Linked DNA regions of Pleurocapsa sp. PCC 7327. The protein of the gene in region 1 binds, or shares a complex with, the protein of each later gene. Links are inferred from orthologs where the notes say so. Each region holds a gene or a part of one and is shown on either strand. Other genes may lie near its edges.

The links.
Region 2: the proteins of uvrA (region 1) and mfd are in contact, whole or in part, in a crystal structure (PDB 4DFC), measured with the Escherichia coli proteins. The link is inferred for Pleurocapsa sp. PCC 7327 from one-to-one orthologs.

The regions. Positions count from the first base shown.
Region 1 is NC_019689.1:4,070,383-4,074,207, forward strand. The notes cover bases 104-3,607. They hold uvrA (excinuclease ABC subunit UvrA), read left to right. Parts: upstream 104-488; coding sequence 489-3,407; downstream 3,408-3,607. Other genes in these bases: PLE7327_RS18420 (cyclic nucleotide-binding domain-containing protein), read left to right, coding at 104-325. Outside these bases: more of PLE7327_RS18420, read left to right, coding at 1-103. UniProt on the Escherichia coli protein: The UvrABC repair system catalyzes the recognition and processing of DNA lesions. UvrA is an ATPase and a DNA-binding protein. A damage recognition complex composed of 2 UvrA and 2 UvrB subunits scans DNA for abnormalities.
Region 2 is NC_019689.1:4,206,393-4,210,809, forward strand. What follows is about bases 134-4,229. They hold mfd (transcription-repair coupling factor), read left to right. Parts: upstream 134-495; coding sequence 496-4,029; downstream 4,030-4,229. Other genes in these bases: PLE7327_RS19000 (bifunctional 4-hydroxy-2-oxoglutarate aldolase/2-dehydro-3-deoxy-phosphogluconate aldolase), read right to left, coding at 4,054-4,229. Outside these bases: more of PLE7327_RS19000, read right to left, coding at 4,230-4,417. UniProt on the Escherichia coli protein: Couples transcription and DNA repair by recognizing RNA polymerase (RNAP) stalled at DNA lesions. Mediates ATP-dependent release of RNAP and its truncated transcript from the DNA, and recruitment of nucleotide excision repair machinery to the damaged site.

The DNA.
Region 1 (3,825 bases):
GGCGGTGTTTATTTCTAATTTTCCCGAAGCTTTATCGAGTGCGGCGGGAATGCGCCAAGCAGGAACCTCTAAGCATCAAATTCTCGCTCTCTGGATAGGGGTAGTTATTTTGAGTGGATTTGTCGCGATCGCAGGGTATTTTTTAGAAAATAGCATTTCCGATGTATTCGTTGCGATCGCAGAAGCCATTGCAGGCGGCGCAATTCTAGCGATGCTGGCTAGTACCATGATGCCTGAAGCCTTCGAGTTAGGCGGCAGTTCGGTGTCTTATTCCACCATTGCCGGGTTTTTGCTGGGTTTTGCGATCGCATCGATTGGGTTTTGAGATTTGCCGATCGGCAGAAAAAAATCTAGCAAAATAGTATATGCTGGCTCAGTTATTGGTTCGCGAGCTGAGATCTCGCACCTTTGGCAAAAGCTCAACTCTATTAAAATAGACTGAAATTCCTATCGGGTCTTCTTTATTAGCCAGGAAATTAATTACAATCATGGCTCAGTCCCAAGCAAATCGAAATCAAAATACTATCCGCATCCGCGGCGCAAGGCAACACAATCTCAAAAATATCGATCTAGAGATTCCCCGCGATAAACTGATCGTCTTCACGGGGGTTTCTGGTTCTGGAAAATCTTCTCTGGCGTTTGATACGATTTTTGCCGAGGGACAGCGACGCTATGTTGAATCCCTCAGTGCCTATGCGCGTCAGTTTCTCGGACAATTGGATAAACCCGATGTAGATGCGATCGAGGGGTTAAGTCCTGCCATTTCCATCGATCAAAAATCCACTTCTCATAACCCGCGTTCTACGGTTGGAACGGTTACGGAGATTTATGATTATCTAAGACTGTTATTTGGTCGTGCGGGAGAACCTCACTGTCCGATTTGCGATCGCAATATTGCCCCGCAAACCATCGATGAAATGAGCGATCGCGTCATGGAACTTCCCGATCGCACCCGCTTTCAGATTCTTGCTCCCGTCGTTCGCGGCAAAAAAGGAACGCACAAGCAATTGTTATCGAGTTTAGCCTCTCAGGGATTCGTGCGCGTCAGGGTTGATGGAGAGGTGAGGGAACTTGCCGATGCGATTGAATTGGATAAAAATCATAAACACGATATTGAAATCGTTGTCGATCGCTTAATTAAAAAATCTGGTATCGAAGAACGTCTAGCCGACTCTCTGGCAACTTGTCTCAAAAATTCTAGCGGCGTTGCCGTTATCGAATTGTTAAACGATCCTCCGTCTACAGAGACAGCAACAGAATCAAATAACGGTAAAAAACCCCAACCCAAGACACAAGAAATTATCTTTTCAGAAAACTTTGCCTGTCCCGAACATGGGGCAGTTATGGAAGAATTATCCCCTAGATTATTTTCCTTTAACTCTCCCTATGGCGCTTGTCCCCACTGTCACGGATTGGGAAGTTTGCGAACTTTCTCGCCAGAATTAGTCATTCCCGATCCCACACAGCCAGTTTACGCCGCGATCGCGCCTTGGTCGGATAAAGATAATTCCTATTACCTTTCTCTAATCTACAGCATCGGACAAGCCTATGGATTTGAATTACAAACTCCCTGGAATCTACTCACACCCGAACAGCAACACGTCCTTCTCTATGGCAGTGAAGAACCGATCTATTTTGAAGATGATTCCCGCTTTCGAAAAGGCAAGGGATACTATCGCAATTTTGCTGGCATTCTTGCCATGCTCGAGCGCAATTATCAAGAAACCAGTTCGGATGTTATCAAACAAAAATTAGAGAAATATATCATCAATCAACCCTGTGATGTTTGTCAGGGGAAAAGACTCAAACCCGAAGCCCTTTCAGTTAGATTAGGACAATATCGAATTACCGATTTAACCAACGTCCCCATTCGAGAATGTTTGGAAAGGATCGATCGCTTACAATTAACCCCCAGACAAGCCATCATTGGCGATTTAGCACTGAGAGAAATTAAAGCGAGATTGCAATTTTTAATCGATGTTGGTTTAGATTATTTAACCCTAGACCGTGCCGCCATGACCCTTTCGGGTGGAGAAGCGCAAAGAATTCGTTTAGCAACTCAAATTGGAGCGGGATTGACGGGAGTACTTTATGTCTTAGACGAACCCAGCATTGGATTGCATCAGCGAGACAATGGACGCTTATTAAATACTTTGAAAAAATTGCGAGATTTGGGCAATACCTTAATCGTTGTCGAACACGATGAAGAAACGATTCATAGTGCAGATTATCTCATCGATATTGGACCCAAAGCAGGGATTCATGGAGGAGAAATTGTCTGTCAGGGGGATTTAAAAACTTTACTCCAAACTGAAGCTTCTTTAACGGGAGCATATTTATCGGGAAGACAAGTTATAGAAACTCCTGAAATCAGAAGAGAAGGAAATGGATTTTCTTTATTTCTCAAAAATTGTCACCTTAATAACCTCAAACATATCGATGTCGAAATTCCCCTCGGTAAATTAGTTAGTATTACTGGGGTTTCTGGTTCCGGAAAGTCTACCTTGGTCAACGAACTTTTATATCCTGCCTTACAACATCATCTCACCCGTCAAGTTCCTTTTCCTAAAAAATTGGGAGAAATTAAAGGACTTGATGCTATTGATAAAGTCATTGTTATCGATCAATCTCCGATTGGGAGAACACCTCGTTCTAATCCGGCAACTTATACTGGAGTTTTTGATGTTATTCGCGATATTTTTGCCGAAACAATTGAAGCAAAAACAAGGGGTTATAAACCCGGACAATTTTCTTTTAATGTCAAAGGAGGACGATGCGAAGCCTGTGGCGGACAGGGAGTGAATGTTATTGAAATGAATTTTCTCCCCGATGTGTACGTGCAATGCGATATATGTAAAGGCGCAAGATATAACCGAGAAACTTTGCAAGTGAAATATAAAGGAAAATCCATTGCCGATGTTTTAGATATGACAGTTGAGGAAGCTTTAGATGTTTTTCAAAATATTCCCAGAGCTTTAAATCGTTTGCAAACATTAGTCGATGTCGGATTGGGTTATATTAAGCTAGGACAACCTGCTCCTACTTTATCTGGCGGAGAAGCACAACGGGTAAAATTAGCCTCGGAATTATCTCGTCGCGCCACAGGAAAAACCCTTTATTTAATTGACGAACCGACGACGGGTTTATCCTTTTATGATGTTCATCATTTATTAAACGTATTGCAACGTTTAGTAGACAAAGGGAATTCGATTTTGGTCATCGAACACAATTTAGATGTGATTCGTTGTGCAGATTGGGTAATCGATTTAGGACCAGAAGGCGGCGACAGAGGCGGAGAAATTATTGCAGTTGGAACGCCAGAAGAAGTGGCAGAAAATCCTAATTCATACACGGGTCAGTATTTAAAGCAGGTGTTAAAGCAGCATCCACCGAAAGCGATCGCTTGAAAAAATAGCTTTTAGCTGACAGGTTGTCCCAAAAGTATAAAATGCGTCATGTTGAGCGTAGCGATCGCGAAGCGAAACATCTCCCAATTAGTAATTCGCAATTAGTCAGCAGCTCTGTGTGCGATCGCGGAATCCATAAAGTTTGTACGGACGGGTAGGGGCAGGTTTGATAAAAAAGAATAAGAATAAAATCTAAAAGTAATTAGCTAAACCTGCCCCTACAATAACCAATCGAATATATTTTACGCCACAAAGATTAATTAAATTTCTACTTATTTCTACTATTTTCCACTTTATTATTCGGTTAAATATACAACTGACTAATAATTTCTATTTAATCTGGGACTGACATGTAAACTCTTTACTAATACTGTTAAGTTACGGCAGTTATGATTGCTAGTAATATTCCAAAATCATT
Region 2 (4,417 bases), 140 kb from region 1 along the record:
ATAGGACTCAATAAATTGACGACCGCAATCGGTGCATTGGTAATTTTGTTTTCCTCTTCTAGGACCATTTTTTCTAATTTTATTAGAATTCCATTTTGGACAGTTCATCTTGATTTTTTTGGGCTGGCGATCGCGCCGGTAAAATTTCCACCTTAATTCTAAATCATCCCGCAAATATGCAACGCCCTTTGCGATCGCGAATTCGCTACAGAAAATAACTTTGCAAATAGCTCAAGGTTAATTTTTTAGACTCTGCGACTAGACGTTGCCGAAAAGCATCTTCTTGACTCAGAGACAGCCACAGTAGAGTCCCGATCGCTTTCACCACTACAAAGGCGATCGCTTCATAATCGGCTTTCTTAACTCGCTACTCGCTCGTGACGACACGTATGTTTTATAGGAATCAAACTAGCTATCAAAAGCACTAAAGCTATACTGTTAGAGAGATAAGGGTCTTTCTTCCATTGAGATCGTTATTATCGACAAATAATTGAAATGACATTAGAGTCCGTCGTCCGTGCTTTAGCGCGATCGCCCCTCACTCAAGAATTGCTCCAAAAGCTGAACCAGCAGCGATCGCTGCTGTTGTCTGGCATGCCTCGCTTACCGAAGGGATTAGTTGCTTCGAGTTTGGCGCAATCTCAAGACAAAAATCTATTAGTCGTCTGCGCCACGCTTGAAGAAGCAGGGCGCTGGGCGACACAATTAGAGGCGATGGGGTGGAAGACCGTACATTTCTATCCTACCTCGGAAGCATCGCCCTACGAGCCATTTAACCCCGAATCAGAGATGATTTGGGGACAGATGCAGGTGTTGTCCTCTGTCGTTATTAGTCATTTGTCATTGGTAGGAGAAAAAGAACAAAGGACAAAGGACGAAGGACAAAAAACTAATATTGCTATCGTTGCAACGGAGAGGGCGCTACAACCTCATTTACCATGGCCAGAGATTTTTCAATATTATTGTTTGGAGTTCGAGCTAGGAATGGCGCAGGAGGCAAAAACCCTAGACTCGCACTTGGCAAGATTGGGTTACGAACGAGTCCCTCTGGTAGAAACTGAGGGGCAATGGAGTCGCCGAGGGGATATCGTCGATATTTTCCCCGTTTCGGCAGAATTGCCCGTGCGCCTGGAATGGTTTGGCGACGAACTAGAACAAATTCGAGAGTTCGATCCGGCAACGCAGCGTTCCCTTGATAAAATCGATCGCTTGGTTCTCACCCCGACAAGTTTTGCACCGATTATTGCTGCTGCAATTAAAAATATAGAAGATTCGCTATCGATATATCTTTCTGCTCAAGAGAAAGAAGCTTTTAGTACGGGAAATTTACCGGAAGGAATGCAACGATTTTTGGGAATTGCCTTTGAAAAACCCGCTTCTTTATTAGAGTATTTACCCAAGAATACTCTATGCGTATTTGATGAAATCGAACAATGTCGCGCCCATAGCGATCGCTGGGTTGAGTATGTCGAAGATCGATGGTTAGAGTTAGACAAACCTTTACCAAAAATTCATCGTTCTTTTGAGGAATCTTTTCAATTAGCCGAACAATTTCCAATTGTTTATTTATCCGAACTTGCCGAAGAAATCTATCATCATTCAATTTATACAGTTAATCTTTCCAGCCGTCCCATTCCAACAACTCCCCATCAATATGCAAAACTAGCTGAAATTTTGCGAGGAAAGCGAGAAATTTATAGTGGCATTACCCTCAGTAAATATGCTAGCTGGATTATTTCCGCTCAACCTTCTCGGACGGTGTCGCTATTACAAGAACACGACTGTCCCGCACAATTTATCCCCAATCCACGCGACTATCCAGCCATAGAAAAACTCAACGCGCAAAATACAGCAGTTGCCTTAAAATATTCTGGCTTAGCAGAATTAGAAGGGTTTATTTTACCGACTTATCGTATCGTCGTCGTTACCGATAGAGAATTATTCGGACAACACGCATTAGTAAGCCTTGGCTACGTACGAAAACGTCGCCGTGCTGCCTCTAAACAAGTCGATCTCAATAAATTGCGTCCGGGAGATTACGTCGTTCATAAAAGTCATGGAATCGGGAAATTTGTCAAGCTAGAGACGTTATCCGATCGCGAATATTTAGCCATTCAATATGCCGATGGATTGTTGAGAGTTCCGGCAGATTCTTTTGATAGTTTATCTCGCTATCGCCAGGCGGGAAATCGTCCTCCCGAATTACATAAAATGTCGGGGAAAGCTTGGGAAGCGACCAAAAATAGAGTTCGTAAATCGGTCAGAAAATTAGCCGTCGATTTATTGAATTTATATGCCAAGCGATCGCAACTTTCCGGTCATGCTTATCCCGCCGATACGCCTTGGCAAGCAGAATTAGAAGATTCTTTTCCCTATCAACCCACGCCGGATCAACTCAAGGCAATTCAAGATGTCAAGATAGATTTAGAAAGCGATCGCCCGATGGATCGTCTCGTCTGTGGCGATGTCGGTTTTGGCAAAACCGAAGTGGCAATTCGCGCCATCTTTAAAGCCGTCACTAGCGCACACAAACAAGTCGCTTTTCTCGCGCCAACGACGATTCTAACTCAGCAACACTATCACACGCTAAAAGAACGATTTGCTCCCTATCCTATTAACGTTGGCTTGCTCAATCGCTTCCGAACTGCATCGGAGAAAAAAGAGATTTTACAGCGCCTCGCAACAGGAGAATTAGATATTGTCGTCGGCACGCATCAGCTATTAGGAAAAGAGGTTAAATTTAGAGATTTGGGAATGTTAGTCATCGACGAAGAACAGCGATTTGGAGTCAATCAAAAAGAAAAAATTAAAGCGATGAAAACGCAAGTCGATGTACTAACTTTGACAGCGACTCCGATTCCTCGAACCCTTTATATGTCTTTGTCGGGAATTCGGGAAATGAGTTTAATTACCACTCCCCCGCCTTCCCGTCGTCCCATCAAAACCCATTTATCGCCCTACAATTTAGAAGTCGTCAGAACAGCCATTCGCAACGAACTCGATCGCGGCGGACAAGTATTCTATGTCGTTCCCAGAGTCGAAGGCATTGAAGAAACTGCTGGACAATTGGGACAAACAATCCCCAGTGCGAGAATTGTCGTTGCCCACGGACAAATGGACAGCTCCGAACTCGAAGCAACCATGCTTGCCTTTAATAACGGAGAAGCCGACATTCTGGTGTGTACGACGATTATTGAATCGGGATTGGACATTCCCAGAGTCAACACCATTATCGTCGAAGATGCCCAGCTATTTGGATTATCCCAACTATATCAGTTACGCGGACGAGTCGGGCGATCGGGAGTGCAAGCACACGCTTGGTTATTATATCCCAGCAAAGGGACACTAACAGATACCGCACGCCAGCGCTTGCGTGCCTTGCAGGAATTTACCCAACTCGGTTCTGGCTATCAATTAGCTACCCGCGACATGGAAATTCGCGGCGTGGGCAATCTGCTAGGGGTAGAACAGTCAGGGCAAATGGAGGCGATTGGGTTTGAGTTATATATGGAGATGTTGCAGGAGGCGATCGAGGAGATTCAGGGACAAGAAATCCCGCAAGTGGACGATGCGCAAATCGATCTGAAGCTGACTGCTTTTATTCCGACCGATTATATTCCCGATCTCGAACAGAAAATGGATGCGTATCGGGCAGTTGCGCTGGCGAATTCCAAGCGAGAATTGCAACAAATCGCCGCAGATTGGAACGATCGCTATGGCAAGCTGCCTACACCCGTAGAACAGTTGTTGAAAGTGGTCGAACTCAAACAAATTGCCAAGTCGCTGGGCTTTTCTCGCGTCAAACCGGATGGCAGCCAGCACGTCATTTTAGAAACCCCCATGGAAGAACCTGCCTGGAAGTTATTGCAAGAAAAGCTTCCCGAACACTTGCGATCGCGTTTCGTTTACAGTCCGAAAAAGGTGACGGTGAGAGGATTGGGCGTATTGAACCCCCAGCAGCAGTTGGAGAATTTAATTGATTGGTTGGGTAAGATGCTCGATGCTTTACCTGAGGCTAAGGTTGTTTGAATTTCGCGCACGGATAAAACCCGACTAAACGAGAAGCTTTTGCCGCAGGGTTTTTGCCTGTTGCGCGATCGCGTCCCAATCTCTTGTTTCTATAAGTTGTTGGGGAAATAATTGACCGGAAAGACCAACAGCGATCGCGCCTGCTTCGATAAATTGACAAGCATTTTCTATGCTAATCCCTCCGGTGGGAATCAGCGGAATTTCCCGCAAAGGACCTTGTAAACTTTTGATGTAACTGACTCCGCCAACTGCATCGACGGGAAAAACTTTGACGCAGCTAGCACCGGCTTGCCATGCCGCGACAATTTCGGTAGGAGTAAGCGCCCCAGCAACGATGGGAAGATTGAATTCGATCGCCGTTTGAATGAGTGGTAAATTCACGTGAGGG